DNA from 3 places in the Wenzhouxiangella sp. XN24 genome. Region 2 is predicted to be linked to each of the others. Evidence: riboswitches for the same ligand, from Rfam matches in the RefSeq annotation. Region 2 holds a riboswitch; each other region holds the start of a gene.
What was found. Region 2 has a riboswitch for cyclic di-GMP ahead of G6032_RS10835 (putative Ig domain-containing protein). Riboswitches for the same ligand answer to the same signal wherever they lie in the genome.
Positions count from the first base shown of each region.

Region 1: it holds a riboswitch for cyclic di-GMP, as region 2 does, so the genes downstream of both, G6032_RS04810 (PD40 domain-containing protein) here and G6032_RS10835 (putative Ig domain-containing protein) in region 2, are expected to answer to the same signal.
Region 3: it holds a riboswitch for cyclic di-GMP, as region 2 does, so the genes downstream of both, G6032_RS02505 (M23 family metallopeptidase) here and G6032_RS10835 (putative Ig domain-containing protein) in region 2, are expected to answer to the same signal.

Region 1 covers NZ_JAAMFG010000028.1:91,177-101,051, forward strand. The annotation lists gene G6032_RS04775 (AraC family transcriptional regulator) at 1-548, opposite strand, end outside; gene G6032_RS04780 (DUF3570 domain-containing protein) at 514-1,629, opposite strand; gene G6032_RS04785 (DUF4266 domain-containing protein) at 1,616-1,846, opposite strand; gene G6032_RS04790 (TlpA disulfide reductase family protein) at 1,849-2,319, opposite strand; gene G6032_RS04795 (outer membrane beta-barrel domain-containing protein) at 2,337-2,996, opposite strand; gene G6032_RS04800 (outer membrane beta-barrel protein) at 3,006-3,788, opposite strand; gene G6032_RS04805 (hypothetical protein) at 3,792-4,313, opposite strand; gene G6032_RS04810 (PD40 domain-containing protein) at 4,323-7,208, opposite strand; cyclic di-GMP riboswitch class I at 7,358-7,444, opposite strand; gene G6032_RS04815 (LemA family protein) at 7,770-8,354, shown strand; gene G6032_RS04820 (M48 family metallopeptidase) at 8,392-9,875, shown strand, end outside.
Region 2 covers NZ_JAAMFG010000034.1:664,122-673,996, reverse strand. The annotation lists gene G6032_RS10850 (TIGR03013 family XrtA/PEP-CTERM system glycosyltransferase) at 470-1,939, shown strand; gene G6032_RS10845 (putative Ig domain-containing protein) at 2,068-2,796, opposite strand; gene G6032_RS10840 (PEP-CTERM sorting domain-containing protein) at 3,292-4,038, opposite strand; gene G6032_RS10835 (putative Ig domain-containing protein) at 4,288-6,210, opposite strand; cyclic di-GMP riboswitch class I at 6,382-6,474, opposite strand; cyclic di-GMP riboswitch class I at 6,630-6,715, opposite strand; gene G6032_RS15495 (PEP-CTERM sorting domain-containing protein) at 7,121-7,777, opposite strand; gene galE (UDP-glucose 4-epimerase GalE) at 7,969-8,955, opposite strand; gene G6032_RS10820 (PEP-CTERM sorting domain-containing protein) at 9,147-9,809, opposite strand.
Region 3 covers NZ_JAAMFG010000021.1:236,792-246,666, reverse strand. The annotation lists gene zapD (cell division protein ZapD) at 1-700, shown strand, start outside; gene G6032_RS02520 (DNA gyrase inhibitor YacG) at 709-918, shown strand; gene G6032_RS02515 (Nudix family hydrolase) at 976-2,022, opposite strand; gene secA (preprotein translocase subunit SecA) at 2,019-4,778, opposite strand; gene G6032_RS02505 (M23 family metallopeptidase) at 4,944-5,849, opposite strand; cyclic di-GMP riboswitch class I at 5,940-6,039, opposite strand; gene G6032_RS02500 (DciA family protein) at 6,123-6,392, shown strand; gene lpxC (UDP-3-O-acyl-N-acetylglucosamine deacetylase) at 6,442-7,347, opposite strand; gene ftsZ (cell division protein FtsZ) at 7,567-8,775, opposite strand; gene ftsA (cell division protein FtsA) at 8,815-9,875, opposite strand, start outside.

The sequences.
Region 1 (9,875 bases), on a different contig from region 2:
CGGACGACGAAGTCGGGTTGCTGGAGCGCTTCGCTGTCGCTGAGCACCAACTCGAGTTGCTGCGGGCCGAGACCCTTCTCGAAATCCAGGCTGGTGGCGCGGCGATATTCCCGGCCCTGCGGTCCGCGTCCCGTGAGCACGGCAACGAGCTCGTGCGACCCGCTCTTGATGTTCCCGACATAAAGGCGATGCACGCCGCCGCGCCGCAAAGCGTCGAGCTCGCGCTCCGTGTAGAGATACTTCGCGACCTGTCGATCGTCGATCGAGAGCTCCACCGCATCGAGCGCGAAGTACTTGCCGACGTCGAGCGACAGGTACACCGCAACCTGCGTGCTGGCCGGGAACAACAGCTCCTCTTCCAGCAGGAACAGCTCGCGATTGAGCGCCACGAGTTCCTGCTTGAGGGCCCGCAGCTCGGCGTCCGCCGCGGTCTCCTCGGCGTGCGCCGGAGGCAGCGCCGCCACGCAGGCGAAGCATGCCGCAAGCAGCACGATGCAGCCGCGCGCGCGCCGGCTAGAACCAGCCGCCGAACCAGACCTGGAATACATGGCTGTCGAATCCATAGAGTTCACCATTACGGATGTCCGTGAAATCGTCGTAATCGAAACGGATGAGGTCATAGCCCAGGCTCACCGAGCTGCGGCCCAGGGGTCCGAGGCGCGGGCCGAAGTCCCAGGTGAGCCGCGCGCCCACGGTCTGGCTGTCGAAGGTGGACAGTTCCTTGTCCCGCGCCATGAACTCGAACTCCGCATCGAAGTCATCGGCATAGAAGGACGCCGCGTCCTGGGTCGTGTAGCGATAGGCGAGCTCGGCGGTGAGCCGCGGCGTGATCCGACGGGCGACGGCGGTCTCCAGCGTGTGCGCCTGGACCTGCCAGGTGTCCCGGTACCAGCGATAGCCGAGTTCCAGCGACGTGGCCTCCGCCACCATGCCGATACCCCGCAGGGCGACGGTATGACTGTTGCGGGCTCGGGGGTAACGCTCCGGGATCTGCGCCCCGAGGATGCGCGCCGAACGATAGGGGTTGTTGAGGAACCCGGTTTCGAGGATCGCCTCGTAATCCAGGCTGGCCACGATCCTGGAGGTCAGGACCTGCGACCAGCTGAACTGGTAGTTGTTACGTTCCACCTCGTCTTCGAAGTCCGTATCGACCCGCGAGACCACGTCGTCGCCGCGCACGTAGCCCAGCGTGAGCGTGCTCATGCCGCCGAAGAAATCCTGCGCCACGCTGAGGGCCCACGTGTCGGACTCGTAGTCGTTCTCCTCGCTGCGGATGTAGCCGACGCTCATCAGCGAATCGCCCTGCACCCAGTCGAGGCCGAGCCCGAGCTCCTCGCGCCGCTCCGTGTAGGGACTGGCACTCGTGACCACGTCGATCGATGCCGAGCTGATGCTGTCGACATAGTGGCTGGCCGAGGCGGAAAAATCGCCGGCGAAGGACTTGCGCAGGCTCAGCGCCGGTCCGGTGACCTGGACGCCGCCGCCGTCGTAGCTGTGGTACATGAGCTCGGCGAGATCCTCGGGCAGGGTGGCGGCGAAACCCACCACGCACGCCAGCAGCAGGACCGCTGCGAAGCCGCCGCGGACGCCGGCCCGCAAAGGCACAGGCACGGGCTCAGTTGCAGCCACAGCCGCCTCCCCCGCCGTCCGTGGCGCCGCGCCCGCCCTCGCGGACGTCGAACACGTGCTGCCGGTGCTTGTCCATCAATGCATTGCGCGAGAAGGACATCAGCGGGTCGGCGAGCGCCTCGCGTTCGAACGGCGCCACCCAGGGACTCGGGGCCGCGCATCCGCTCGCCGCGATGCAGATCGACACCAGGAACAGCTGTGCGGCACGGCGTCTCATCTTCAATCCTCCCGCAGCAGCGCGCGGACTTCCTCGAGATAGAGCCGCTCCATGCCGGGCCGGTAGCCGTAATGGACGCTGCGCACGGTCCCGCTCCGATCGACCATGACCGTCATCGGCATCGCCTGGACGTCATAGAGCCGGCTCACGTCCTGGGTGTCGTCGAACAGCAGCGGGAAACTGACGCCGAGTTCCTCGGCGAGGCGCAGGGCCCGGGCGGAATCCTCGTCGATGTTCACCCCGAGCAGGGTGAAACCGGCCGGCTCATAGCGGGCAAAGATCTCTTCCAGCTGGGGCATCTCCTGCCGGCATGGACCGCACCACGTCGCCCAGAAGTTGATCATCACGACCTGGCCACGATGCTCCGACAGGCGCAGGTTCGGACCCGCAGCGCTGCGCAGGGCGAAGTCCGGCGCCTCGGCGCCGACGTTCACCGCGGGAGCGCTCGCGACGACGCCGGCGAGCCCGCCCATGGCCAGCAGGCTCGAGATCAGAAATAAACGCCGAGGCCAAGATTGATTTCGAAGTTGTGTTTCCACTCGTTTTCCCCGAGCAAGTCAGATTCGAAGAGGGTGTCCCGGGCTTCCAGCCGCAGGCTCAGCCAGTCGGTCGGCAACACCTTGAGACCGAAACCGAAGGCGTAACTGGTGCTGTCTCGATCGGCGAACTCCAGTCGCCCGGCGCCGAATTTCAGGTAGACGCCGCTGGTCCGTGCCCACCGTGTCCCGAGGAACACTTCCCCCGGCAACACCATCACGCCAACCGCGAGGTCGTAGGCCACCAGGTCCTCCTCCTCCGCATCGAAAAGCGGCGCGCCGATGCGACGAAAACTGGTGTCGCGCACGGACGAGCTGGCATAGCGACCCTCGAGAAAGACATCCTCGGTAGCGTGGTAGGCGACGCGCAGGCCATAGACAGTCTCGGCGCCGAAGTCCTCGACCGAGTTGATGCCGGCGAACAGACCGATCTCCCAGTCCTCGGTGTCCACGGCCGGACGGATGATCTCCCGCCGGTCGAGGAGCGGATCGATGACGGCCGGCACCGGCCCCTCGACGGGTTCGTCTGCCGGAGGCGCGTCCCGCCATACGCTGCAACCGCCGGCGGTGCAGGCGGTGATCGCGAGAAGAAACAGGCGCAGTGCGGCTTGCATGGCTCGTCCTCAGAAGAACACCGAGAATCCCAGCGTGATCTCGGTGAAGTCGTCGTTGTTGTTGATGTCCCGCGTGAGGACGTACTGGCGCACGTCGCCGCGCAGGATGAAGCGCCGTGTCAGCCAGGCCCGCACGCCGACACCGGCATTGCCAGCCCATTCATCGACCTTGACCGCGTCCACCAGCGTGCTCTTCGGCTCGTTGCTGATGCGCCCCGCGCCGATGCTGAAAAATGGCGTCACGCGGCCGTCGAGGAAGGGCAGCACCTGGATATTCGTGTGATAGGCGCTGGTGCTGGAGAAGCTTCCCGCGGCCTGCAGCAACTGGCCTTCCACGACGAAGTGCGGCCCGACCCGATAGCCGGCACGGAAACTGAACATGGGATCGCCGGAAAAATCTCCCGCGGCGAAACCGATCTCGAAGCGCCGGTCGCGCCATTGTTCCCGCCCGGCGCGCCCGAACTGCACGCGCTCGCCGCCCGGCCCCTGGCTGCCTTCGACGGTGTTCCGGTGCATCCAGCCGCGCTTGCCGTCCGCAGTCTCCACCTGGAGCCAGTCGGCCCGCTGGCGCAGCAGGGTGAACGCCTCCCCGCGGCTCACGATGTTGAACACCGGGTAGCCCCGTCCGGGGCCGGTGTGCATCTCGGCGTACGGCCGCGTGACCGTCAACCAGAGCCGGTCGTCCTCGCCGGCGGCTGCCGGGTCGGCGCACGCGAGGACCAGGAACAACAAGGCCAGGGGCAGTGCGATGCACTGGAGGGGGTGGCTGGCGTGCCGGGCGCATGCGTGCATGGCTCAGTACCCGCACTCGGCCAGGGGCGGGGGGGTGCAGAAGCCGCAGCTGGCCGCCTCCTCGTCCTCGACGCGTACCGCGATCCAGTTGCGGATCGCGAGGTAGCACGGGTCCTCGACGTCGGGGAAGATGTCCCCTCCGGTGTGGGTGCCCGAGATCGAGAAGACGCCCTGCAGCGGCTCCAGCAACAGCTTGCTCTGGGCCGGGTTGTCGAGATTGGCGAAGGCCTTCGCCGAGAAGAAGTTGGCCATCATCTCCACCGAGCCGGGTTCGGCCTGCGGGAAGATCTTGAAGGCCCCGCCGGAACCGGCGCCGACGTCATGACAGCCGCTCGCCGCACAGGTCGTCTGCCCGGTGCGGCCGTTGATCACGGCATCCATGACGGGGTTTACACAGTTGCTGTAATCCGCGACGCACAGGGTGCCGCCCGTGGCGGACACCGGGGTATTGTCGACCTCGCCGCCGCACCCGCCCAGCAGGACGGCGGCGATCATCGCGAGCGAATAACACCCTGTGCTACGCATAGGCCATTCCTAGGTCCCGCACTCGCCCGCGGCGATCCAGTCGAAGATCGCCTGCCACTCCGGCTGGTCCGGCGAAAGCACGGGCGTACCCGATGCGGGATCAGCAGGGTCCACGCCGATGCGCGGATGCGGCGGATCGTCGGCCTCGGTCGAAGTCGGACGGCGCAGCAGGGCATTGGCCTCCGGGTCGCAGACATCCGCCACCATCGTCACCGAGACGTTGAAATCACCCTCGATGTTGCCGGTCAGCACATAGCGCGAAGAGCTGAAGCTGGCGTTCAACGGCTCGTCCGGCAGGGATGCCGTCCCCGTATTGCCGAAGGGCTGGTGACAGGACGCGCACTGCTCCATCAGCACGGGATGGACGGTGGCCGCGAAAACGCTCTCGGAGAGTCCCTGCAGGCCGCCGCGCACTTCGGAAAGCGCCCGGAAGCCGTCGTTGTCGGCGTCGTCGAAGGGGTCGTTGTAGTACTGCCCGCCGAGATCGATCCACTCGGCGACCAGGCGCAGCTCGCTCGCGTTCAGCATGGCGCTGTGATCGACCGTGGGCGGCTCGACGCGCTCGCCGCCGGCGCGCAGCGGCGCTTCGAAGAGCTTCGCCATCAACGCGCTGGCCCGGGCGCCGTCCCGCGAGCCGCCGCTGCTGACCAGCGGCGCCTCGCGCGCCAGTTCCAGCTCGCCATCGGGCCGCACGTTGATGGTCGGCAGGCCGGTGTCCGGATCGAGGATGGGGTCCCCGACCATGATCTCCTCGTAGGACTTCAGTCGCCCGGACCCCGAGGTCGTGCCACGCAGGTCGAGGCCCGCGGCGAGCGGATCCTCCGGGTCATCGCTCAAGTGGCAGCCGATACAGGTATCGGCGCCGCGGTCGGCCTCCCAGATCGGCTGCACATGGTCGGGATAGTTGATGATCCCGTCCACCGGCGCGGGCACGCCCGGCGGCAGATCGGCATAGCTGATCAGCAAGGGCGGATCCGCGGGGCGGCCGGCCTGGACGGGATCCGTCCACACGTCCTCGTACACGATATCGGCATCCAGCTCGAGCGCGGTCGGATCGAGCCGGGTCCGGGTCTCGGCCATGGATTCGCCGAGTTCGCCGGTCCAGTTCGCGTTCGGATGAAAGCCGGCGATCGGCGCCGAGTTCAACGCGCTGCCGCGCCGCGGCGAATGACAACCGTTGCATGTCCGGGTCTCGCCGGGGCGCACCTGCAGCCAGTTCGTGTGTACCTGGATCGCACGGCCGTGCGCATCCACCGCGACGACGCCGAGCGGCGTATCCGCCGGCACCTTGACCCGGAAGGAGCCATCCGGCTCGATCTCGGCGTAGCCGACGATCTGCTGCATCTCGAGGTTGGTCTCGCCGATCGCCTCGCGGGACACCCCGGGCGGCGTCGGCACGGCCTCGGTGACGCGTACGAAGCGTGCCGGTCGCTGGGCCGCGGTCGTCAGCGCGGGGTCCTTCAGCGTCATGAGATCGGCCACGGCACTGCGCGTGTCGTCCGGCGGCGGGGTGGTCATCGGAATGCTCTCGTCGCCGACGAGCATGCGCGCACCCATCAGGCCGAGGCCGTCGGTGTCATAGACGCTCTTCACGTTGAGTACGCCCATGCCCTCGGCCGCCAGTGCGGCGTCGAGCGGCTTGTCCGTAACGGTGTTCGGCGCCGGGCGCGCCTGGATCGCGATCGGGTCCGTGTAGGCCCAGCCTTCCTCCGGCAACGCGATCGGACGGAGGCTCTTGTTGGCGATATCGAACATGTAGACGCCATAGAGCGGCGGGCCCTCGACTTCTTCTTCGAGGCCGGTGACCGGGTCGAGCTCCATCTCGGGACGAAATGGCGACCAGCTGACCAGGGCCCGGTTCGTGCCGTCCCACAGCGGATAGGGGGTCGTGTAGCGGCCGAACTCGGAAACGCCGCGACCCGTTTCCACCGGGAACAATGTCAACTGCTCCTGCCCCACCGCATCGGCCGCGGCGCCCGGCACGGGTTCTCGGGATTCGGCAAAATTGCGAATATCCACCGCCATCAAGGCGCCACCCTCGCGGGTACCGGATAGCGGCATCAGCGAGGTCATGACGCGTCCGTCGGGCATTTCGCGCGGATGCAGAAAGCTGTTGCCCGGACTGAAGGCACCGTACTGGACGAAGATATTGGTGCCATCCGGGTTGGTGATGAACAGCGGGAAATGGTTGCGGTTGCCGACATGGTCCCAGCGCGCAAACAGGATTTCCCCAGTCGCGAGCACGGTGGGATTACGGTCATGGCTCTGGTTGAAGGAAATCTGCCGGATGTCCTCGCCGTCGGCGCCCATGACATGCAAGGCAGCCACGCGCTCGCGCTCGTATTCGTCGCGGTAGGCATAAGGCTGGATGTTGCGCTCGGCCAGCAGCTCGCGGGATTTCTGCTGCCGGTTGGAACTGAACACGATGCGGCCGTCCGGCAGGTAGGCGGGGTCGATGTCGTCGCCCGCATTCGCGACCGCATCGTCGGCGATCAGGCGCCGCAGGCTGCGGCTCGGCAGGTCCAGTTCGAAGATGTTCCAGCTGGGGTTGCCGGGCCCCCGCATCGAGAACAGCACGCGCTCGCCGTCGTAAGACACCTCCGGATCCGAGACGTCACCCTCGCCCTGCGTGAAGGGGGCGGTGAGGTTCTCCAGCGGCGCGCTGGGCGAAGACAGGTCCTTGAGCATCAGGTCGCCGCCGGCGGCGAAATTGGCCGCATCGGTGGGATTGCCCAGCGCGGAGACCTGGCGCTTGGCGAACACGATCGGGAAATCCCCTTCCACCACGATCGCGGACGAGACGCTTTCCTCTTCGCCGCCGCAGCCCCCCAGGGCCAGCAGCGAAAACGAAAGCAATGCAGAGACGGTCAGCTTGTATCCGTTGGCCCCAGCCATATCGATCCCCCCTCTCGGAGTATCGTCGGCGGGAAGGGACGCAAAGCTGGAAGCCGGTGGATGGCACCATCCATCGACCGGCGGGTCGGACAACCGGGAAAACGCGACTCGTGCGCCCGGGCAAGCTAAGCCCGTTATCGTTTTCCATGGCCGGCAACCCCGCTGTCGTGGATCTCGGATCCCTTAGACCGGTGGCTTTGCGTCCCCGCCTTTCGACGGGTTTGCCTTTGTCAGCGACGCCACGGATGCCAGAGAGCCCGCAAGCTGTCAAGCAACTGGTCGAGATGTTGCGTCATCGGATCGTGCGGCGGGCGGGACTTTCGACACCTGGACTCGGTCCAAGCTGCGGATTTTACTTACGATTCCTCACGCAGGGCCCGACCGGGGCGCGGCGCCGCCCGGAGTCCGGTGCCGCCCGGGCCACGCTGCCTGGCGCCAGGTGACGCTGCGCGTCACTTTCCGTCCGACACACCGCCCGGGGGTGTAGCGGCAAATCAGTAGTTGGAGGCCGTTGGCGGGTCGAGTATTCTCAGGCACGCAAAACGCGCCGAGGAGATCGCCATGGAGTTCTGGATTCTGATTGCAGTGCTTGCCGCCGTCGTGCTCTGGGCGATCGCGACCTATAACAAGCTCGTCAACCTGCGAAACGCGGTGAAGAACGCCTTCGCGCAGATCGATGTCCAGCTGACGCGGCGCTACGACCTGATCCCCAACCTCGTGGAAGCGGTCAAGGGCTACATGAAGCACGAGCGCGAGACGCTCGAAGCGGTCATCGCCGCCCGCACGCGAGCCGTCTCCGGCCTGCAGGCCGCGGCCGCTCATCCCGAGAGCGCGGCCGCGATCGCGGAGCTGTCGGGTGCGGACTCCGCTCTCTCGTCGGCACTGGGCCGCCTGTTCGCCCTGTCCGAGTCCTATCCGGACCTGAAGGCCGATCGCAACATGATGCAGCTGCAGGAAGAACTCACGAGCACGGAGAACCGCGTGGCGTTCGCGCGCCAGGCGTTCAACGACAGCGTCATGCAGTACAACAACACCCGGGAGAATTTCCCGAACAACCTCGTCGCGAACTCCTTCAACTTCGACCCCGCTGCATTCCTGGAGATCGAGTCCGAAGAGAAACGGCAGGTGCCGCAGGTCACCTTTTGATTAGCGACCGCTAGCCGGCTCGCGGGCCCGGCCAGGCATGGACTTCTTCGGCAGGCAAGCGGCGGCACGCGGGCGTTCGCGCTGGCTGCTGGGGGCGTTCACCATCGCGGCCGGTGCCGTGGCGCTGTCGGTCGCGGCGGTGCTGACACTCCTGTTCGGTGCTGCCAACACGCCCCCGGGGCAACTGCCGCGCACCGCGCTCGATCCCGCGGTGTTCGTCGTCGCGGCCATGGCCACGGCCGCATTCATCGGCATCGCTTCCCTCTGGCGTCTGCGCAGCCTGCGCAGCGGCGGGGGCGCCGTGGCCGTCTCGCTGGGCGGGGAACGCGTCACCGGCCTCGAGCAGGATCCGCTCAAGCGCCGCCTGCACAACGTGGTCGAGGAAATGGCGATCGCCGCCGGACTGCCGGTTCCCGAGGTCTACGTGCTGGAAAACGAGCCCGGCATCAATGCCTTCGCGGCCGGGCTGCACCCTTCCAACGCGGCAGTGGCCGTCACCCGGGGCGCACTCGAACGGCTGGCGCGTGATGAATTGCAAGGCGTGATCGGGCATGAGTTCAGTCACATATTGAATGGTGACATGCGGCTCAATGCCCGTCTCATGGGCTACGTGTTCGGCCTGGTCGCCGTCAGCATGACCGGCCGGCTGCTGTTGCGCGGGGCGGCGCTGGGCGGGGGCCGGCGACGGGGCCCGGGCGGCCGGGGCGGGGCTTCAGGCGCGGGCGCCGCCCTGCTTGCCGCAGGGCTCGCCATCGTGGTGCTCGGCTCGATCGGCGTGCTCGCGGGACGCATCCTCCAGGCCGCCGTGTCACGCCAGCGCGAGGTGCTCGCCGACGCCTCCGCAGTGCAGTTCACCCGCAATCCCGAGGGCCTCGCCAATGCCCTGAAAAGAATCGCGGCATCGCCGTTGTCCTCCGCCGTGCGTGCGGTGCGCCGCGAAGAAATCGGCCACATGCTGTTCGCCACCGGCCGGCGGAGCCTCGCGGGGCTGCTGGCCACCCATCCGCCGGTCGCCGCACGCATCCGCGCCCTGGATCCGCACTGGCGCCCGGGCGACCCGCCACCGCCGGCGCCTCCGCCGCCCGTCACGTCTCCTGCGCCCACCGCCCCGAGCCCTGTCGCGCCGGAGCTTGCGACGGCATCGATCGGCCAGGTCGACCTGGCGATGGGGCAACACCTGCTCGCGCTCATGCCGGATGCACTCCACGCGGCGGTGCTTGAACCGGAGGGCGCAGCCGTCACCGCGCTCGCCCTGCTCCTGGATGCCGACGCCGGTCTGCGAGCCCGACAACTCGCACTGCTCGACACCCGGTTGGGCGCGGTCGTCGCAGCCCGGGTCGGGGACACATGGGACGCGATCGAAGAGATCACGCCGACGCTGCGTCTCGCGCTGCTGGACCTGTCATCGCCCGCGCTGCAGCACCTGCCCGAAGCGCGGCGGGACGATCTCGTCCACCTGGCGCAACGACTCGTCGAACTCGACGGTGTCGTTAGCCCTTACGAGGCCACGCTGGCCGCGGC
Region 2 (9,875 bases):
TAGTTGGCTGGGTTTTAGACGTTTACCCTAACGCGTTGAGTCAGTTAGGGCTGTGATCCAGTTCCAAGTACTAATCCGACACACTATCACTTCAACACGATCGGCGTGAGAGATGATGCCGGTTTTTTTTGGTTTGGTTTGGTGATTCCTCGCAGGCGTGGCCTGGTTGGAGAGGCGTGGTCTGGTTGGAGAGTAAAGGTTCGCACGAAAACCCGCGGACCCGGCGCGTCATTCTCGGCTTGGAATATGTAAAAAAATCTTATCGCCATAGAAAACTACCGTGGCATCGTTTCATATGTGTGCAACCCGCCTGCATCTATACTAACTATGCGGGGCGAAGGCGAATCAGTCCGCCTGTGACGGGAATCACGTTGTGTCGAGGGGAAATCCTTTTAAATTCCAGCAGTCGGGAGACACCGAGCAAGTCGAGCCCCGCGACTCGTCGAAGGAATATCCAGTTCTGAAGCCCGTGAATACCAAAACCGAATCCTTGCCTGGTTCTCCTAACACCCCCAAGCATCGCCGCTGGCGCGTCTCCAAGACGTCCGTGGAGATCTTCGGGCAGAACATCGACCTGTGGGCCCTGATCATCGGCACCGTGGACTTCCTGCTGTTGTGCGTGGCGGTCCACCTTGCGGGCGTCGTCCTGCACGCCGGTGACATCGAGCAACTGCGGGCCGCTGTGGGCGCCCCGTGGACCGAATCACTGGTGTTCGCGGGGGTGGTGCTGTCCGCGCTCGTCGCCATGGGCCTCTACAACCGCCGGCTCGATGCTCGCACGGCCTCCGTGATCGCCCGCATGGTCGTAGGGCTCGTGATCGGCGCGCTGGCCATGGCCATCCTGATGTTTTTCATGGGATCTTTGACCCTGAACCGGAGCACGCTGGCGCTCTCGATCTGCATCGCCCTGCCGCTACTCGCCACTTCGCGGCTGGTGTTCGTGCAGGTGGTCGGCCGGGAGCGCTTCGCGCGCCGGGTGCTCGTGTATGGCGCGGGTGCGAAGGCGGCGGAGGTCCAGAACGTGCGCGTGCGGCAGGATCTGCGCAATTTCCAGGTGGTCGGCTATGTTCCCACCGAGGGCTCCACGGCCAAGGTGCCGCCCGAGGCGCGGGTCCAGACGGGCGATTCCCTGCGCGACTTCGTGCTGGAACATGACGTGGACGAGGTGGTGGTCGCTATGGAAGATCGCCGGCGCGGCCTGCCGGTGCACCAGCTGCTGGATTGCCGGCTGGCTGGCGTGCCGGTGACCGACGTACTGGATTTCATGGAGCGCGAGAGCGGCAAGGTCGAGCTGTCCATGCTCTACCCGAGCTGGTTGATTTACTCCGAGGGTATCAACAGCCGCGGCGTGGCGCGCTTGCTGACGCGGACCCTCGATCTCATTGCCGCGGGGATACTACTGGTGCTGACCGCCCCGTTGATGCTGCTCACCGCGCTGGCGATCTGGGTCTCATCCGGCTTCCGCGGCAACGTGTTTTATGCCCAGACCCGCGTCGGCCTGGAGGGTGAGCCCTTCACGCTCTTCAAGTTCCGCAGCATGCGCGAGGACGCGGAGAAGGACGGCGCCAAGTGGGCGCAGCAGAACGACCCGCGCGTGACCTCGGTCGGCCGGTTCATCCGCGCGACCCGCATCGACGAGCTGCCGCAGCTGTTCAACGTGCTGGCGGGGCGGATGAGCTTCGTGGGTCCCCGGCCCGAGCGGCCGGAATTCGTCGAGCAGCTCGCTGAAAAGATTCCCTATTACCGCGAGCGCCATTGCGTGAAGCCGGGCATCACCGGGTGGGCGCAGCTCTGCTACCCCTATGGCGCGTCCGAGCACGACGCCCTGGAAAAGCTGCAGTACGACCTGTACTACGTGAAGAACAAGTCGATCCTGTTCGACCTGGTGATCCTGTTGCAGACCGCCGAGGTGGTGCTGTGGCGGAAGGGATCGCGCTAGCCCAGGGGTCGCGCTAGCCCTGGCCCGGATGTCCTCGGCGCGCGTGTCGAGGATTCTTACACGTTGGGCGGCTTCGCATCTTGCAAGGTGCGCGGCGGCGAATCTTGCACGTTGGCCGGCTTCGCAAATCAGCCGATCGTCTTGCTGACTTCCTGTGACGGGGCGCTTTCCAGCCCGTCCTTCGTCACGGCCTTGACCGCGAAGAACCAGGTGCCGGGTCCGAGACCCTCGATCATGTAGCGCGTGACGCCGGGATTATCGAGCTCGATGACGATGTCGTAGTTGCGGGATTGCTGGCCGTAGAGCACCTCGTAGCCGGCGAGTTCACCGATCGGTGAACCGTCCGCGCGCTCGGTGGGGGCGCTCCAGCTCAAAGTTGCATTGCCCGTTACCGCACCCCGGGCCACCACGTTGACAGAAAACGCCGACAGGCTCGCCGTGGCCTGGCCATCGCTGACGGTGAGCGCGATGCCGTTCCAGCTGCGCACGTCACCCTCGCCGGGGGTGCCGTGTACCCGGCCGGTGCTCGCGTCGAGTGAAAGCCAGCCCGGCAGGTTGCTCGCCGACACGGTGAGCTGGTCACCATCCGGATCCGCGATGCTGGGCTGGAAGGTCCATGGCTCGCCGACCGTGACCGAGGTGGGCGGGCTGCCGGAGATCGTCGGCGGCGCATTGGTATCCGGGGGCGGGCTTGGCGGAGGCGGCGGGGTCGGCGAAGGAGATGGCTGTCCGGCGCCCGGGGGAGGCTGGTTGCCGCCCGGCGCACCAGCAATGTCGTTGTCGCCAAAACATCCCGCCAGCACCAGGCAGGCGATGATCGGCACGAATCGCGAACCGCTCGTTTGCCGTTGTTCCATATGACCTCGGTCGGGTGGAAGGAGGCGCCACCCGGCGCAGGTAGGGCTGAAAGATGCGCTTTTCTAGCATCAGTAATTAAGTCAAACAACAAGGGTTTGGCGAAATTTTTATTAACAAACATAAAGTTGCGCGGATAACGTCGGATTTCGAAGCCCGATTCACCTTATAAATCGGCAGCTTGTGGCGAATCTTTAACCAATTGTCGAGGTGCTGTTGTGGCGTTTTTCTAGATTTGGCATGAACCGTCGTGGGCAAATCCGTGCTGCTATGCGGAAATCAGCTTCCTTGGGGGTGTGTTTTCGCGTGTCCGAGGACGTTTTGGTGGTTGGGGCGTGCGCAGATTTGCGCGGGCGCTGGGTTGGGACAGCGCGGATGAGGATGAGAGGGTGCGACTCGGCCCGGGCGTCGTGGGCGTCGGCTAAGTCCGAAAAAGAAAGGGCCCCGAAAGGGGCCCTTGCAAGGTCGACTCCAAGGAGTCGTAGACGTGTCTGTGTCTAGCCGCGGCGGCGCATCATCCCGGCGCCCAGCAGGCCGAGACCGAGGAGGGCGAGGGTGCCGGGCTCGGGCACGCGACCGACGGTAACGTCGTCGACGCCGAAGCCGTCGTTCCCGTTGTTGGTGACAATCCGGATGCTCTCGATGTCCAACTCAGAGAAGAAGGACACGTAGAACACGCCCTTGTTGCCAAGCTTGCCTTTGAAGATGTCATCGATCGACAAGGTAAACGTGCCGTCAGTGGTTTCGAAATCGAAGCTCCCGCCAGCATCGTTGGGGTCTGTGATGAAGAAACCCACGGCATTGTTGCCCGCCGCCACATTGAACAGGAATTTCTGGGCGTCGAAGCTGTCGAGCCACTTGTTACCCGGGTCCGTGGTATTAAAGCGGCCGGAGAACGGGTTCGTGCCGGGGTCTCCGTTCAGAATGGCGAGGCCCTCATCGCAGTCGTAGCCCATGGACACGTTGTCGCACGCCCCGCCCGTGCCCGGCACTTCGCTTACGAATTCGCCGACAGACGTCATGATCGACAGGTATTGGGTGTTATCGTCAACGTCGGCGACGTCTTCGAAATCCTCGGTGGTGTAACCCGCCTGGAGGGTGCTCAGGAAGGCCAGTTCGGCATTCTTGGCAGCAGTCAGGTCGTTGGCGCTGATCTGGTAGGTAATTGGGCCGGCATGGGCAACACCGGCAACAGCCAGGGCTGCGACGGCGGAGAGAGCGAAAAGGGATGACTTGCGAATCATGGATGTTACCTTGGGTCACGAACGAATTACTTAGTTGCGTTTCATGATGCACAAGGCGTGCCAACTCGAAAATAACGAATAAAAACATCATTTTATGAATTTACCCATCGCGCCCCGCAGCCGGGTCTGTAAAGTCCGCCGACGTGAGCCACGTCACACTTTTCCCCGGCCAAAAAAATGCGCGGGCCACTCGCGCAGCCCGCGCATGGGAACCGGTCCCAGGGGACCGTTGCACTGCTCCCGAGACCGTTACTGGATCGTCTTGCTCACGACGGCTGACTTGGTGCTTTCGAGACCATCGGCGCATATGGCGGTGACCGCGAAATACCACGTGCCCTGACCGAGGTCCTGGATCTGGTGGCTGGTCGTGCCGCCGGGCAGTGTGATGACCTGGTCCAGCTGCGAGCCGTTGAGGCTGTAGTAGATCTTGTAACTGGCGACCGTGCCCATCGCCGAGCCGTCCACGCGCTCGGTCGGCGGGGCCCAGCTCAGTGTGGCCGAGCCGGTGACCGGCGGCGGCGCAAGCACCGTCAGGGTGAATGCCGGGAGGCTGACGGTGTACTCGCCGTCGGTCACGGAGATCGTGATCGGTCCGGTGGTACCGACATCGCCGACGCCGGGGGTGCCCTGCAGGTGTCCGTTCGAGGCGTTCAGGCTCATCCACCTGGGCTTACCGGTGACCGAGAAGGTCAGCGGATCGCCCTCGGGGTCAGACGCGTTTGGCGTGAAGTTCCACCCGTCGTTGACCTGCAGCTCGGTGGTCGCAGGCGTGCCGGAGATCTGGGGAGCCTGGTTGACAGGGACCGGATCCGGGATCGGCTCGGGGTCGGGCTCAGGCTCAGGAGTCGGCTCGGGGTCGGGCTCAGGGGTCGGCTCGGGGTCGGGCTCAGGGGTCGGCTCGGGGTCGGGCTCAGGGGTCGGTTCCGGGGTCGGTTCCGGGGTCGGTTCCGGGGTCGGTTCCGGGGTCGGTTCCGGGGTCGGTTCTTGAGGTGCCGCCACGCGGGCCTGGGCGTTGATCGCGTCCACCTGCGCCTCGGGCGCATATGCGGTGTCGAGCGTCGCCTGGCGCAGGGCCGTCTGCAGGTCGGCGGGGAGCTGCGCGGCGAGGTCGACAGGACTCGTGCCGGGTGCGGCCGCGTCCATGACCGAAATGGCCGCCGCGATGGCCGGATCGTTGTTGATCTGTTGTGCAGCGCGCAGCAGGCGGCTGGCCTGGACGAACGCCGTCGCGGGGATCGGCAGGGTGCTGACCGAGGCGTCCGGGTCGGCGTTGGGGCGGACCTGGCGCACGGCCTGGTCCATCGCGTCGGTCGCATTCACGTCGTACACGCGCAATTCGTTGCTCATGGTCTCGAGCAGGACGGCTGCGCTGGCGACGTTGGCGACCGCGGCGATCCGGGAGCGGCTTTCGAGGCCGCCCATGCCGTCGATCCAGCCGTCGATCAGGTCGGACGCGAGGGCCTGCATGATGGCGTCCCCGTCCATGGTGCTGCCGGTAGCGGTCATGGCATCGCGGGTGCGACGGATCATTTCGCCGAGCGTTTCGCTGGAGCGGACGATCATGTGGATGTTTTCGTCGGTGATCGGGGTCTCGACGGGATCGGCGATCACCGCCGTGTCGAGACCGAAGCCGTAGCGCGTGACGACGGCGTGGCTGGCGGCAGTGACGGTCTCGTTGCTGACGCCGCCGTTCATGCGGGCGGCTTCGAAGATCAGCGTCGAGAAGGGGTTCAGGTTCTTGACGGTGCGGTTCGACGGGCTATGCAGGACGGCGACCAGTTCGAAATCGGGAGCGAGTCCGGTGACGAGGTCGGTGCCCTGGTCGGCGCGAATCGTGAGTGCGTAATGCTTGCCCTGGGTCTTGATCCTGACGTCGTAGTCGGCGGTGCTGCCGCTGGTGCTTTCGCTGAGCAGGAGGCCGGTGTTGGCGAGGACGCGGACGCGGGCGCCGATGATGGGGCCGTCGCCGACGCTGCCGGTGATGTGGGTTTCGACCTCGGGATCGATTGGCGGGGTCGTGCTGGGGGGCGGCGTCGTGCTGCTTGGCGGCGGCGGCGTCACGGCCGCCGCGGTGTCATCGCTCTCGCTGCCGCAGCCGCTCAGCGTCGTCAGCAGGAATGCAACCGTCAGTGCGGTGAAACGCGACTTTAGAAGTGTGTTCCAGGTAGCCATGGCGAAACCTCGCTTCGCATCATGGCCACGGAAAAGTTGAACTCACGGGTAGCAGTGCATTGCAGTGCGCGGACAGGACCGCGCCGGATCGGACGCGCCGGAGAGGGAAAGAGGCTCGCTAACCTGGAGCGGCGTTGCAGCCTGAGATATGAAGAATGTCTTTCCATGTTTTCTGGCGGCCCCGCTATCGTAGAACCCTGCGTTGGGTTCCTTAGACCGGTGGCTTTGCGTCCTCACCTTTCAGTGAGTTTGCCTTTTTCAGTGGCCTCGACTTTCGTAAGTCTTTACGTATCGCCCGTTTCCGGGATGTACCGACAGGGGAAACCGCCGAGAGGCTTGGCCGTTCGGGGGTCTTTGGTACAGGAGGTTGCCGTTTGGCTGGAGGGCGCCCTGGGAGGGGGAGTAGCGCGATCCGGTTCTTTGGCAACCCCGCTGTCGTAGGACCTTGTCCCTTAGACCGGTGGCTTTGCGTCCCCGCCTTTCGACGAGTTTGCCCTTGTCAGTGGGGGTAGTTCTACGCCCGGTCGGGGTGGGGTGCAATAGGTATTTGGCGCGGGTTTGGGGGGAGAGATGGGAAGTGTGACGGGGGTCACACTCTGGTTGGCTGGTTGGGGTCGGACCGTAGTAAGTGTATGAAATAAATAGAGAAAGGGCAAAATACGCCCTTTTTAGAAGGCTTAGAATGGATTTCTCTTGGGTAAAAACGGCTTCTAAGGCCGGTCAACTCGCTTAAAGCCTGAATCGCACTCCGGGGGGGCATTGCGGTGAAATGCCTTGGTATAGCCGACGCGAGCGACGCCATCATTCTTGCAAAGGTGTGGCTCGAAAAAGAAAAGCCCCCTGCAACTTCGTTGCAGGGGGCTTTTGCGTCGGTCTACGGATCGACGGAAACCCGTCCTTCCGAATCAGTTCAGGCAGCAGCGCGTCTACGCGCGAAGCCAACGCCGATCAGGCCAAGTCCCAACAGAGCCAGTGTGCCAGGCTCCGGTACAGCAGTTGCCACCTCGAAGGCGACGCCGTTGGCGCTTGAGAGTTCAACTTTATCAAACTTGCCGACGAAACTGACGTAGGCATCGAAACCGAAATTGTTCGCGGTGCCCCCACCAATAGAACTCAGCGTCGTGCCAGTGATGGCCAGGACGTTGCTACCGCCGGAGAAGAACGTCACCACGTTGTACGAGTCCACCGATCCCCAGTAGAAATCGAACGCGCCGTCCAGGTCGGAGATGACGATCTTACTGATTGCGCCCGGAGGCACATTTTTACTGCTGGTCACGTTATATGACAACGTCTTGTCCGGGTCGGACGAGTCCCACCCGGGAGTCTTGTAGTCGCCGGGCTCGAATTCAGCGGGAGCAATAACAGCGCCACCGCTTACGGTGTAGCGGTCGCCGAGTTGTACGCAGGTTGCGGCAATGCAGTCCTCGCCAAGGTATTCGCCTGTGATTCCGCTGGAAGTGTCGTCAACGAAAATCGGCCCAGCGGACGCAACGCCGGTCCCCAACGCAGACAATGCCAAAAGGCTCGCTGCCGCGCCGAAAGTCTTGTATCTCTGAGTCAAGTTCATTTTTTCATTCCCTCGCGCCTGATCCGCGCAGTTTCGTTCTAAACCGTCATCCGGGATGTGAATCCCGTTCGTGGAGAGACATACAAGTTTCGTACCATAGTCTCAACCGACTGAAATAAATGCCGTTATTGCGGCGCGACAGCGTTCGAGAATCAGAAATTGTAAGGAATTTCGACAAAAAGCCGGGTGGTCTACGCGCTGTACCGCGGCGCCCGCTCCCAGGCCAGCGAGGAGGCGACGATCTGGTCCAGGTCGTCGTGCTTCGGCGTCCAGCCAAACAGCTCGCGGATGCGGCTCGCGTTCGCAACCAGCGTCGGCGGATCGCCGGCGCGACGCTCGGCCTCGCGCACGGGCAGCGGCTCGCCAGTGACGCGTTCGAAGGCCTGCGCAACTTCACGCACACTGTAGCCGTGCCCGTAGCCGCAGTTGAGCACCTTTGGTTCGCCGCCGTCGCGCAACCAGCGCAACGCATCGAGATGCGCGGTGGCCAGGTCTTCGACATGGATGTAGTCACGCACGCCAGTGCCGTCCGGCGTGTCGTAGTCGGTGCCAAAAATGGTGAGCGCTTCGCGTTTCCCAACCACCACTTCGCACGCGACCTTCACCAGCAGCGTGGCATTCGGCGTGGATTGGCCGATGCGCCCTTCGGGATCGCTGCCGGCCACATTGAAGTAACGCAGCGCGACGTATGACGGGCCACCCGCCGCCGCGAGATCCCGCAGCATCCACTCGCTCATCAGCTTGGACGTGCCATAAGCGTTGATCGGCGCCGTCGGCGTGTCTTCGCTCGCGACGCCGCCCGGCGGCAGGCCGTACACGGCGGCCGTGGACGAGAACACGATGTGCTTCACCCCGGCCTCGGCAGCGCACTGCAGGAGATTCCGCGTCGCGCAGGTGTTGTTCCGGTAGTACTTCAGCGGATCGGTGACCGATTCCGGGACCACGGTATGCGCTGCGAAGTGCATGATCGTGTCGATGTCGTGCTCGGCCAGGACGCGGCTCACGAGCGCCTGGTCACCGGTATCGCCGATCACCAGTTCGCCATGCGTCACGGCTTCGCGAAACCCGGTACACAGGTTGTCGAGCGTTACGACACGCTCGCCGGCTTCGCCGAGTTGTCGCGCCACGTGGCTGCCGATGTAGCCGGCACCGCCGGTGACGAGAATCCCTTGCGCCATCTGTGTTCTCCGGGGAGTTGACGGGTTCGCATCATAGCAATCGTCGGGCGGCGAGAAATGCCAAATCGGTCAAGCTACCGGCGCCCTGGGGATCGATTGACGAAAAGAAAAGGGCAGCCTTGCGGCTGCCCTTTGTCATGTTGCGTCGGTCGCTGTAAGGAGCGGGGTCGGCGCACCTCCCCTTCGTTGTCTTACTGGCTCCGGCGACGACGCAGGGCGCCCGCGCCGATGAGGCCGAGGCCGAGCAGCGCCAATGTGCCAGGCTCCGGCACCTGCGCGAACGCGTGGTTGTCGGACTCGAAGGCGAACTGCGTGGTGCTGATCACGATCTTGTCGTAGCTGGTGGCGCCCAGGAAGATGTTGACGTAGCGGTTCGCCGGGTCGGCCGTCTGGTTGCCGAAGAAGTTCGGGTTGGCGATGACCTGTGCTCCGGTGAGCGTGAGCACTTCGGTTGCACCATTGAAGAACGACAGCGTGTTGTAGTCGTCGATCGAACCCCAGTAAAGGCCGAAGTAGTTGTACGTGACGCCGGTATCGAAAGTGATGGTGTGGGAACCGGCGCGCTGGCCAAGGGCCACGGACAGGTACTGCGTCGTGTTGCCGGCGGGTGCCGCATATGCGCCGCTCGACGACCCTTTTACGACACCGCCTTGACCAAAGAAACCTGCAGGACCTCTTGTGTTGAGAAGGCTGTCATCGTTGAAATCGATGACCGTCGCGCCTGCGACCGGTGTCGTCAGGCCGCTGCCATCTGAGGCGTCAGCGCTGTTGAAGGTGATGATCGGCGCCGCATGGGCTGCAAAGCCGAACAAGCTGAGCGCGAGAGCGGCGGCGATACGATTGAGGTTCTTCATGCGCGTCAATCCGATGATGAGTGATTGAGTGAGGCATGCAGTTATCATGCCAGAACGCGTAACTAT
Region 3 (9,875 bases), on a different contig from region 2:
GTTTCTTGCGCGCCAGGCCCAGCATCATGCGCGCCAGCCCTCCGCCTGGGCGAGCCGCGCGGCCATGGGCAGCCTCATCGAGATCCTCGCGATCGTCACCCGCGGCGACGTGCGCGGCGAGGCGCTGAAGGACCTCGAGCGCCACGCGACCCTGCTCACCGGCTTCGCCAGCCGCCCGGGCGTGGATCGCAGCCGGCTCGATGCCTTGCTGGAGCGCATTTCGCAGCTGCGCGCACAACTCGGCACCTGCGGCGCCAACTACACCCAGCCGCTCAAGGACTCCGAGTTCCTCGCCTCGATCCGTCATCGCAGCGCGATTCCCGGCGGCACCTGCGAATTCGACCTGCCGGACTTCAAGCACTGGCTGAACCTGCCCGAGACGCAGCGCTACGAGGACTTCCAGGCCTGGTTCCGTCATCTCAAGCCGCTGTGCGACGCCATCGGCCAGCTGCTCTGGCTCACGCGCGAATCTTCGCCGGGCCGTCCCGAGACGGCCCCGGGCGGCATGTTCCAGCACCAGATCGACCGCTCGATGGGTTGCCAGCTGGTGCGCATCACGCTGCCCGCCGGCACGGGCTGTTACCCGGAGATCAGCGGCGGCCAGCACCGCGTCACCGTGCGCTTCCTGACCTGGTCGGGCCCGGAGCAGCGGCCCGTGCAGGTCACCGAGAACGTCAGCTTCGACCTGACCTGCTGCTGAGCCGCGTCATGCACGAAGTCTCCTGTCCGCATTGCGGCAAGCGTGTCACCTGGTCGCCGGCGGCGCGCTGGCGGCCGTTCTGCAGCGAGCGCTGCCGGCTCATCGACCTGGGCCAGTGGTTCAGCGAGGAGCACGCCATTCCCGGCGACGCCCATGGGGACGGCGGCAGCGACATCGAGGGCGAGCTCGACCTGCCGGACGATCGCCGACGGGATTGACGGGCCGCTTCGCGGCGTTCGATTCCTCGGTGACGTTCTCGCCAGGGCCGAGACCGACTATGAATCTGCAGGCCTCCCCGGCCACAAGCCCCGGATCGCCGCTACTCCCTGCGCACCACCCTGCCAGGCCTCGTCGAGATCCTGCGGCCCTAGCCCCCCGATCGCGTAGACCGGCATCGCCAGCGGCTCCACGGCGGCCGTGAATGCCGGCCAGCCGATCCCCGGAGCGCCGGGATGGCTGGCCGTCGGCTGCACGGGCCCGAGGAACGCGTAATCGGCGCCCGCACTCCGGGCCGCTTCCAGCTCCGCTGCGTCGTGGCAGGAGGCGCCGAACCACAACGAAGCCGGCACGGGCCGCGCGGACAGGCCTGCCAGGCTGCGCGCGGGGACGTGCAAGCCCGCGATCGCGTCGCCGAGCCGCGCGCGCAACGCCGCCGGTGGCTCCAGCAACAGCGGCGCGAGCGCCGCCGGCTCGCCGTGCAGCAGCAACCGGGCGCCCGTGTCCTCGATCCGGCATGCCGCACCGGCCGCCAGTTCGAGCAGGGCCGCGGGCTCCAGGTCCGGGCGGCGCAGGCAGATCAACGGCGCGCTTCCCGCTGCCGTCTCCAGCGCGTCGAGGAACGCCGCCTCCCCATCGGGCGCGGCCGGGGGCGTGACGGACAGCAGGCTGGGCAGGCGCAGCGCCGAGACGATTGCCGCGTCCGCCGGCAGCAGTCCCATCGTGGCCAGCGTGTCCCCGGCGCCCAGCGTGTCCCTAGCCGCCAGCGTGTCCGGCGCGCGCCAGTCCAGCGCCTGGCCCTCGAGCCCACGCGGCTCGCCGTGCCAGCGCGTCACCCGCCAGGTGTCGAGATCGACGTCCCGCTCCGGGTAACTGTGCACGTAGCGGATCAGGGGGCGCGCAGCCTCGACCTGCACGCCGAGCTCCTCGTCGAGCTCGCGCGCGAGCCCGGCGAAGCGCTCCTCGCCGGGATCGAGCTTGCCGCCGGGAAACTCCCAGGCGCCGGCCATGGGCTTGCCGGCCGGCCGTTGGGCGATCAGCACGCGGCCGTCCGCCCTGGCCAGGACGGCAGCCACCACGTGGATACGCGGTCGCGCGGAGCTCAGTTCAGCTGCCCGTGGCAGTGCTTGTACTTTTTGCCCGAGCCACAGGGGCACGGCTCGTTGCGGCCCACCTTGCGTTCCGGGCGGACGAAGGGTTCGGCCGCCTCGGCGCCGGCCGCCGGCGGGCGGGCCCGCTGGGCGACGGGACCGGGGCCAGCGCCAGGGGCCGAACCTGGGCCGGGGCCGCCGGTGGCGGACTGCGCTTCGCCATGCTGCAGCTGCAGCTTCATGGCGGCCGCCTCGCGACGCTGGCGCTCGATGGCGTCCACTTCTTCCTGGCTGCGGATCTGCACGCGCGACACGATGCTGATGACGTCGCGCTTCACGCGGTCGAGCATGTCGCTGAACATCTGGAAGGCTTCGCGCTTGTACTCCTGCTCGGGGTTCTTCTGCGCGTAGCCGCGCAGGTGGATGCCCTGGCGGAGGTAGTCCATCGCCGCGAGATGCTCCTTCCACTGCACGTCGAGCTGCTGCAGCATCACGGCCTTCTCGAATTGCCGCATGACCTTGTCCCCGATCTTCTCGACCTTCTCCTCGTAGCGGCGGTCCGCCTCCTCGAGCACGCGCGCGGCGATGCGCTCGGGATCCGCGTCCGGGTCCTCCTTGATCCAGGCCGCGAGGTCGAGGGTGAAGCCGAAGTCGATGTCGAGCTGCTTCTCCAGGCCTTCGATATCCCACTGCTCCTCGACGCTGTTCGCGGGCACGAAACGCTCGACGAGATCGTTGACGACCTCCTCGCGGATCCCCGCGATGGAATCGCCGATCTCCTCGGCTTCCATCAGCTCCGTGCGCTGGCCGTAGATCACGCGCCGCTGGTCGTTGGCGACGTCGTCGTACTTGAGCAGCTGCTTGCGGATGTCGAAGTTGTGCGCCTCGACCTTGCGCTGGGCCCGCTCGATCTGGCGGCTCAGCATGCGGCTCTCGATGACCTCGCCTTCCTTCATGCCGACGCGCGAGAGCAACGCCTTGGTCTTCTCCGGCTCGCCGAAGATGCGCATGAGGTTGTCTTCCATCGACAGGTAGAAGCGGCTCGAACCCGGGTCGCCCTGGCGCCCTGAGCGGCCGCGCAGCTGGTTGTCGATGCGCCGCGACTCGTGGCGCTCGGTGCCGATGATGTGCAGCCCGCCGGCGTCGATCACCTGCTGGTGACGCGCCTGCCATTCTTCCTTGACCTTCGCCTGCTTCTCCGGGTCGTCCCCGGCCGCGTCCAGGTCCGCGACGATGCTGCCGCCGAGCACGATGTCGGTGCCGCGCCCCGCCATGTTGGTGGCGATGGTCACCGCGCCGGGCCGCCCCGCCTGCGCCACGATTTCCGCCTCGCGGGCGTGCTGCTTGGCGTTGAGCACCTCGTGGCCGATCTTCTCCTTGGTCATGACGCTGGACAACAGCTCGGAGGTCTCGATGGACGTCGTGCCCACGAGCACCGGCTGGCCGCGTTCACGGCAGTCGCGGATGTCGTCGAGGATGGCGTCGAACTTGTCTTTCTTCGTCAGGTAGACCAGGTCCGCGTGGTCGGCGCGGATCATGGGGCGGTGGGTCGGGATCACCACGACCTCGAGACCGTAGATCTGCTGGAACTCGAAGGCCTCCGTGTCGGCCGTGCCCGTCATGCCGGACAGGGTCTCGTACATGCGGAAGAAGTTCTGGAAAGTGATCGAGGCGAGCGTCTGGTTCTCCTGGCGGACCTTGACCCCTTCCTTGGCCTCGATTGCCTGGTGCAGGCCGTCCGACCAGCGGCGTCCCGGCATGGTGCGGCCGGTGAACTCGTCCACGATGATGACCTCGCCGTCCTTGACGATGTACTCGACGTCGCGGCGATAGATGAAATGCGCGCGCAGGGCGGCGGCCAGGTGCTGCATCAGCATGATGTTGCGCGCGTCGTAAAGGCTTTCGCCCGGCTGGATCAGCCCGGCCGAGGCCATCAGGGCCTCCACCTTGGCGTGGCCCTCTTCGGTGAGAAAGGCCTGCTTGGCTTTCTCATCGACGCTGAAATCGCCGGGCCCTTCCTTCTCGACCTGCGGCTCGAGCTGCGGCACGAGCTGGTTCACCCTCAGGTAGGTCTCGGTGCTGTCCTCGGCCGGACCGGAAATGATCAGCGGGGTGCGCGCCTCGTCGATGAGGATCGAGTCGACCTCGTCGACGATCGCGAAGTTCAGGCCGCGCTGCGAGCGCTGCTCGAGGCTGAAGGCGAGGTTGTCGCGCAGGTAGTCGAAACCGAACTCGTTGTTCGTGCCGTAGGTGATGTCGGCGCCGTAGGCCGCATGCTTCTCGGCCGGATCCTGGTTGGAGCGGATGACGCCGACCGTGAGGCCGAGCGTCTCGTACACCGGTCCCATCCACTCGGCGTCGCGCTGCGCGAGGTACTCGTTGACGGTGACGATGTGCACGCCCTTGCCGGACAGGGCGTTCAGGTAGGCCGGCAGGGTCGCGACCAGCGTCTTGCCTTCGCCGGTGCGCATTTCCGAGATCTTGCCCTCGTGCAGCGCCATGCCGCCGATCAGCTGGACGTCGAAATGGCGCATGCCCAGGGCCCGTTTCGCCGCCTCGCGGGCCAGGGCGAAGGCTTCCGGCAGCACGGCGTCGAGCGTCTTGCCGGCCTCGACCTCGGCCTTCAGCTCGGCGGTGCGGGCCTTCATGTCCTCCGGCGACAGGGCGCTGACGGTCTCCTCCAGCGCGTTGATCTGCTTGACGTTTTTCGAATAGCTCTTGAGCAGTCGCTGGTTACGGCTGCCGAAAATCCCTGCGAACAGATTGCGCACTGCTGGATACCTCGGGGCACGCTCGCGGCGCGGGCGCCCGTGAAAAGATTCTGTGGCTGGCGGCGACGGGCGCCGCCGACGCTCAAAGACCGCGTATTTTACGGCCTCGAGCCCAAGGGGGAAACTGCCGGCCGCCGAAACCGCGCGCGTCGGCGCCTCGCGGCGTCACTTCAGGTACTGGCGCGGATTGACGTGCCGGCCGTTCTCGATCACTTCCAGGTGAACGTGGGGCGCGGTCGAGCGGCCGGTCGAACCCACCAGGGCGATCACCTCGCCCTTCTTCACGGCGTCGCCGACCGTCACCAGGTTTTCGGTGTTATGGCCGTAGCGGGTGACGAGGCCGTTGCCGTGATCGATCTCGATCAGGTAACCGTAGTTGGCGCGCTTGCCGGAGAAAGTGACGACGCCCGCGGCGATCGCCAGCACGTCACTGCCCGCCGGGCTGACGAAATCGAGCCCGCTGTGGAAGGCGCGCTTGCCGGTGAACGGATCGGTGCGATAGCCGTAGCCCGAAGAGGTCCAGCCGCCGCGAATGGGACGCCCCTCGAGGCGGACTTCATCGTTGAGGCGGCGGTTGAACAGCAGCGCCTCGAGTACGTCGAGCTGGCGGGTGCGATCCGCGATCTGGTACTCGAGCTCGTCGAGCAGCACGGAGATCTCGCCGGAGCGCAGCGAGGCCGCGTCCTCGACCGGGTCGGGCCCGCCCTGCGGCGGCATGGAGCCGAAATTGAACTCGCCGTCCTCGAGATCCGCCATGGTCACGAGGCGCTGCCCGAGGGCGTCCAGGCGGGTGATGTGGGCGGACAGCTGGCCGAGGCGGATGGCCAGCGCGTCGAGATTGCGTCCGGACTGGTCGCGGATGGCGGCGAGTTCGTCCTGCTGGGCCTCGAGGGTGGCGCGCAGCTCGGCGATGATCGCCGGCTCTTCTTCGGGCTGGGAAATGCGGCCGGCCAGGAGGCCCGCCACGAACACGAGCGCGAGAACAGCCAGGGAAACCAGCAGCACGGGTCGCGGGCTCAGGGGAACCTGGCGGGTGCGTCCGGTGCGGGAAGTGAATACCAGCAGGTTCACGACCGCCTCCCGGGGGACGGGACGACAGGCAACGGGCGTCCGGCGAACCGGTTTCGGCCAGGTATGTTGCTGGTTTTTCGTTCAGTCATGCTCGGCAGCTCCGCTGTCGCCAGTCCGGCCCACCAGGACCGGAAACCTCAGACCGGTGGCTTTGCGCCGGCGCCTCTCGACGCCTTTGCCTTTTACAAGCTTAGCCACTATGCCGCAAAATCACCGCTCACTCAACTCGGGGAAAACCACATCACTCGCGGAGAACCCAAGCAGCTCAAGGACTTGCTGGCCGGAAACGACCTGTCGCAGCTCGTCCTGAGGGCCCGGGAGGCGGGCGAGCTCGATGCCCGCGTGCGTACCCTGTTGCCGGATGAACTGGCGGCCCACGTCACCGGCGCCGTCCTGCACGAGCATACCGTCGTGATCCTGGCCGACAGCGCCGCCTGGGCGACCCGCATTCGTTTTCATGCCCCGGAGCTCGTCGCGCGCCTCGCGCCGCGTTACGACGGCGCCGTGACCCGCGTGCACGTCAAGGTCCGGCCGACGCGCTGAGCTGCGGCGATCGAGGTCCGGCCCGCCCGCCGAGCCGCGGCGATCAGGCTCAGGCCGCGGCGGCGGCAAAGCTCAAGGGCGCGTCGCGCTCGTCCGCATAGGTCACTTCTTCCCAGGCGGATTCGTTGCGCACCAGTTCGCGCAGCAACTGGTTGTTCAGGCCGTGCCCGGACTTGTAGCCGCTGAACTCGCCGATGATGCTGTGACCGAGCAGGTAGAGGTCGCCGATGGCGTCGAGAATCTTGTGGCGCACGAACTCGTTCTCGTAGCGCAGCCCGTCGTCGTTGAGGATCCGGTAGTCGTCGAGCACGATGGCGTTGTCGAGGCTGCCGCCGCGACCGAGGTTCATCGAGCGCAGGAACTCCATGTCGCGCATGAAGCCGAAGGTGCGCGCGCGGCTGATCTCGCGGAGAAACGAGGTCGTGCCGAAGTCCATCGAGGCAGTCTGGGCATGGCGCTTGAACACCGGGTGATCGAATTCGATCTCGAAATTGACCTTGAAGCCGTCGAAGGGGGTGAAACGCGCCCACTTGTCGCCCTCGTGGACCTCCACCGGCCGGCGGATGCGGATGAAACGCTTGGCGGCGGACTGTTCCGCGATCCCGGCGGACTGGATCAGGAACACGAACGGCCCGGCGCTGCCATCCATGATCGGCACTTCCGTCGCGGACAGTTCGACCGTCGCGTTGTCGATGCCGAGGCCGGCGAAAGCCGACATCAGGTGCTCGACCGTGGCCACGCGCACGCCGTCCTGCACGAGGGTCGTCCCGAGGGTGGTCTCGCCGACCAGCATGCCGTCCGCGCGAATCTGCGGGGCCGGGTCCAGGTCGCTGCGGCGAAACACGATGCCGGAATTGACCGGGGCCGGTCCCAGCGTCATGAGGACTTTCTCGCCGGTGTGCAGGCCGACGCCCGTCGCCCGGATAGTGTTTTTCAGGGTCCGCTGTTTCAGCATCACGCCTCTCCGTGTCGCGCCCGGCCCGGCCGGAGCGCCGGGGCCGCTACGGCCCCGTCGTGTTCGGTGCGCCCACATGAAAGGAGCGTAAGGCAGCCAGCCGTTACGCTTCTCAGGGCAAACTAACGAGACAAGGTAACATAATTTTCACAAAATGCTAAAACGGACGCCTCCCGGGGGAGGAAGAGCGGGGCTCCCCCGGGAGGCATCGTACCGGTCTCAGTCGGCCTGGCGGCGCAGGAAAGCCGGGATATCGAGCATCTCGGGGTCGGCCCGGTAGTCGAAGCTCTGGCCGACGGCCCGCTTCGGCGCCTCGACTTCCTGCTCTTCGACCTCCTCGGCACGCCGCCTCACCACCGGCGGCGCGTCCAGCTCGTTGTAGTTCACGGGTCCGATGCCGACGCCCTGCCGCACACGCGGCTGGCGGCGGGTGCTGCTGGCCACGCGCAACTCGGGTTCGCGCTGGCGCACCACCCCGCCGAGCCCCGTGGCGACGACCGTGACGCGCACCTCGCCCTCCATGGACGGATCGATGACCGTACCGATCACCACCGTGGCGTCGTCGGAGGCCCTTTCCTTGACCACGTTGCCGACCTCGTCGAACTCACCGATCGACAGGTCCATCCCCGCCGTGACGTTCACCAGGATGCCCTTGGCACCCTCGAGGTTGATGTCCTCCAGCAGCGGGCTGGAAATCGCCGCTTCGGCGGCCTCGCGCGCCCGGTCCTCGCCGGTGCCGCGCCCCGTGCCCATCATCGCCATGCCCATCTCGGACATCACGGTGCGCACGTCGGCGAAGTCGACGTTGATCAGGCCGGGCCGGGTGATCAGCTCGGCGATACCCTGCACCGCCCCCTGCAGCACCTGGTTGGCCGACTTGAAGGCGTCCAGCAGCGTGGTCTGCTTGCCCAGCACCGTGAGCAGCTTCTGGTTCGGGATCGTGATCAGCGAGTCCACGTACTTGGACAACTCGGTGATGCCGTTCTCCGCGATGTCCAGGCGCTTGCGGCCCTCCATGCCGAAGGGCTTGGTCACGACCGCCACCGTCAGGATGCCGAGCTCCTTGGCCACCTGCGCGACGATCGGCGCCGCGCCCGTGCCGGTGCCGCCGCCCATGCCCGCCGTGATGAACAGCATGTCGCTGCCCTCGATGGCTTCCTGGATGCGATCGCGATCCTCCATCGCCGCCTGGCGCCCGAGGTCCGGGTTCGCCCCCGCGCCAAGCCCCTTGGTGATGTTGCAGCCGATCTGGATCGCGGACTTCACCCGCGAGTTCTTCAGCGCCTGCGAGTCCGTGTTGGCGCAGATGAACTCCACGCCGTCGATGCCGCATTCCATCATGTAGGACACGGCGTTGCCGCCGCCTCCGCCCACGCCGATCACCTTGATGATCGCGTTCGTGTTGTATCCGTCTACCAGTTCGAACATTACCGCTCTCCTCGGGGATGAACCCCGCCCCTGTGTTACTTAGAAATTGCCCTGGAACCACGCTTTCATGCGGGCCCAGACGTCCTTGATTCCGCCGCTCATCGGCGACTCTCCTTGCTTGTGCTGCATCTCGTGCAGCGCGTACTTCAACAGCCCGACGCCGGTCGCGTGGATCGGGTTGCGCACCACGTCGGCCAGCCCGGTCACGCCGTGCGGCACGCCGAGGCGCACCGGCAGGTGGAACACTTCCTCCGCCAGCTCGATGGCGCCTTCCATCTTCGAACTGCCGCCGGTGAGCACCACGCCGGCCGCGATCATGTCGTCGAAGCCGCTGCGCGCGACCTCGTTGCGGATCAGCGTGAACAGCTCCTCGTAGCGAGGCTCGACGATCTCGGCCAGCGTCTGGCGCGCGAGGCGCCGCGGCGGCCGGTCGCCCACGCTCGGCACCTCGATGGTCTCGTCCGGGTTCGCCAGCTGCGACAGCGCGCAGGCATAGCGGATCTTGATTTCCTCGGCGTACTGCGTCGGCGTGCGCATGGACACCGCGATGTCGTTGGTCACCTGGTCGCCGGCGATCGGGATCACCGCCGTGTGGCGGATCGCGCCGCCGGAGAACACCGCGATGTCGGTGGTGCCGCCGCCGATGTCCACCAGGCAGACGCCGAGTTCTTTCTCGTCCTCGGACAGCACCGCGTGGCTGGAGGCGAGCTGTTCGAGCACGATATCCACGACGGTCAGGCCGCAGCGCTGCACGCACTTGATGATGTTCTGCGCGGCGGACTCGGCGCCGGTGACCATGTGCACCTTCGCCTCGAGGCGCACGCCCGACATGCCGATCGGCTCGCGGATCCCTTCCTGGTGATCGATGAGGAATTCCTGCGGGATGATGTGCAGGATCTTCTGGTCGGCCGGAATGGCCACCGCCCGCGCGGCGTCGATCACCCGGTCCACGTCGCCCGGCGTCACTTCGCGCTCGCGGATGGCGACGATGCCGTGCGAGTTGAGGCTGCGCACGTGGCTCCCCGCGATCCCCGCGTAGACCTCGGAGATCTCGCAGCCGGCCATCAGCTCGGCCTCCTCCACCGCGCGCTGGATCGACA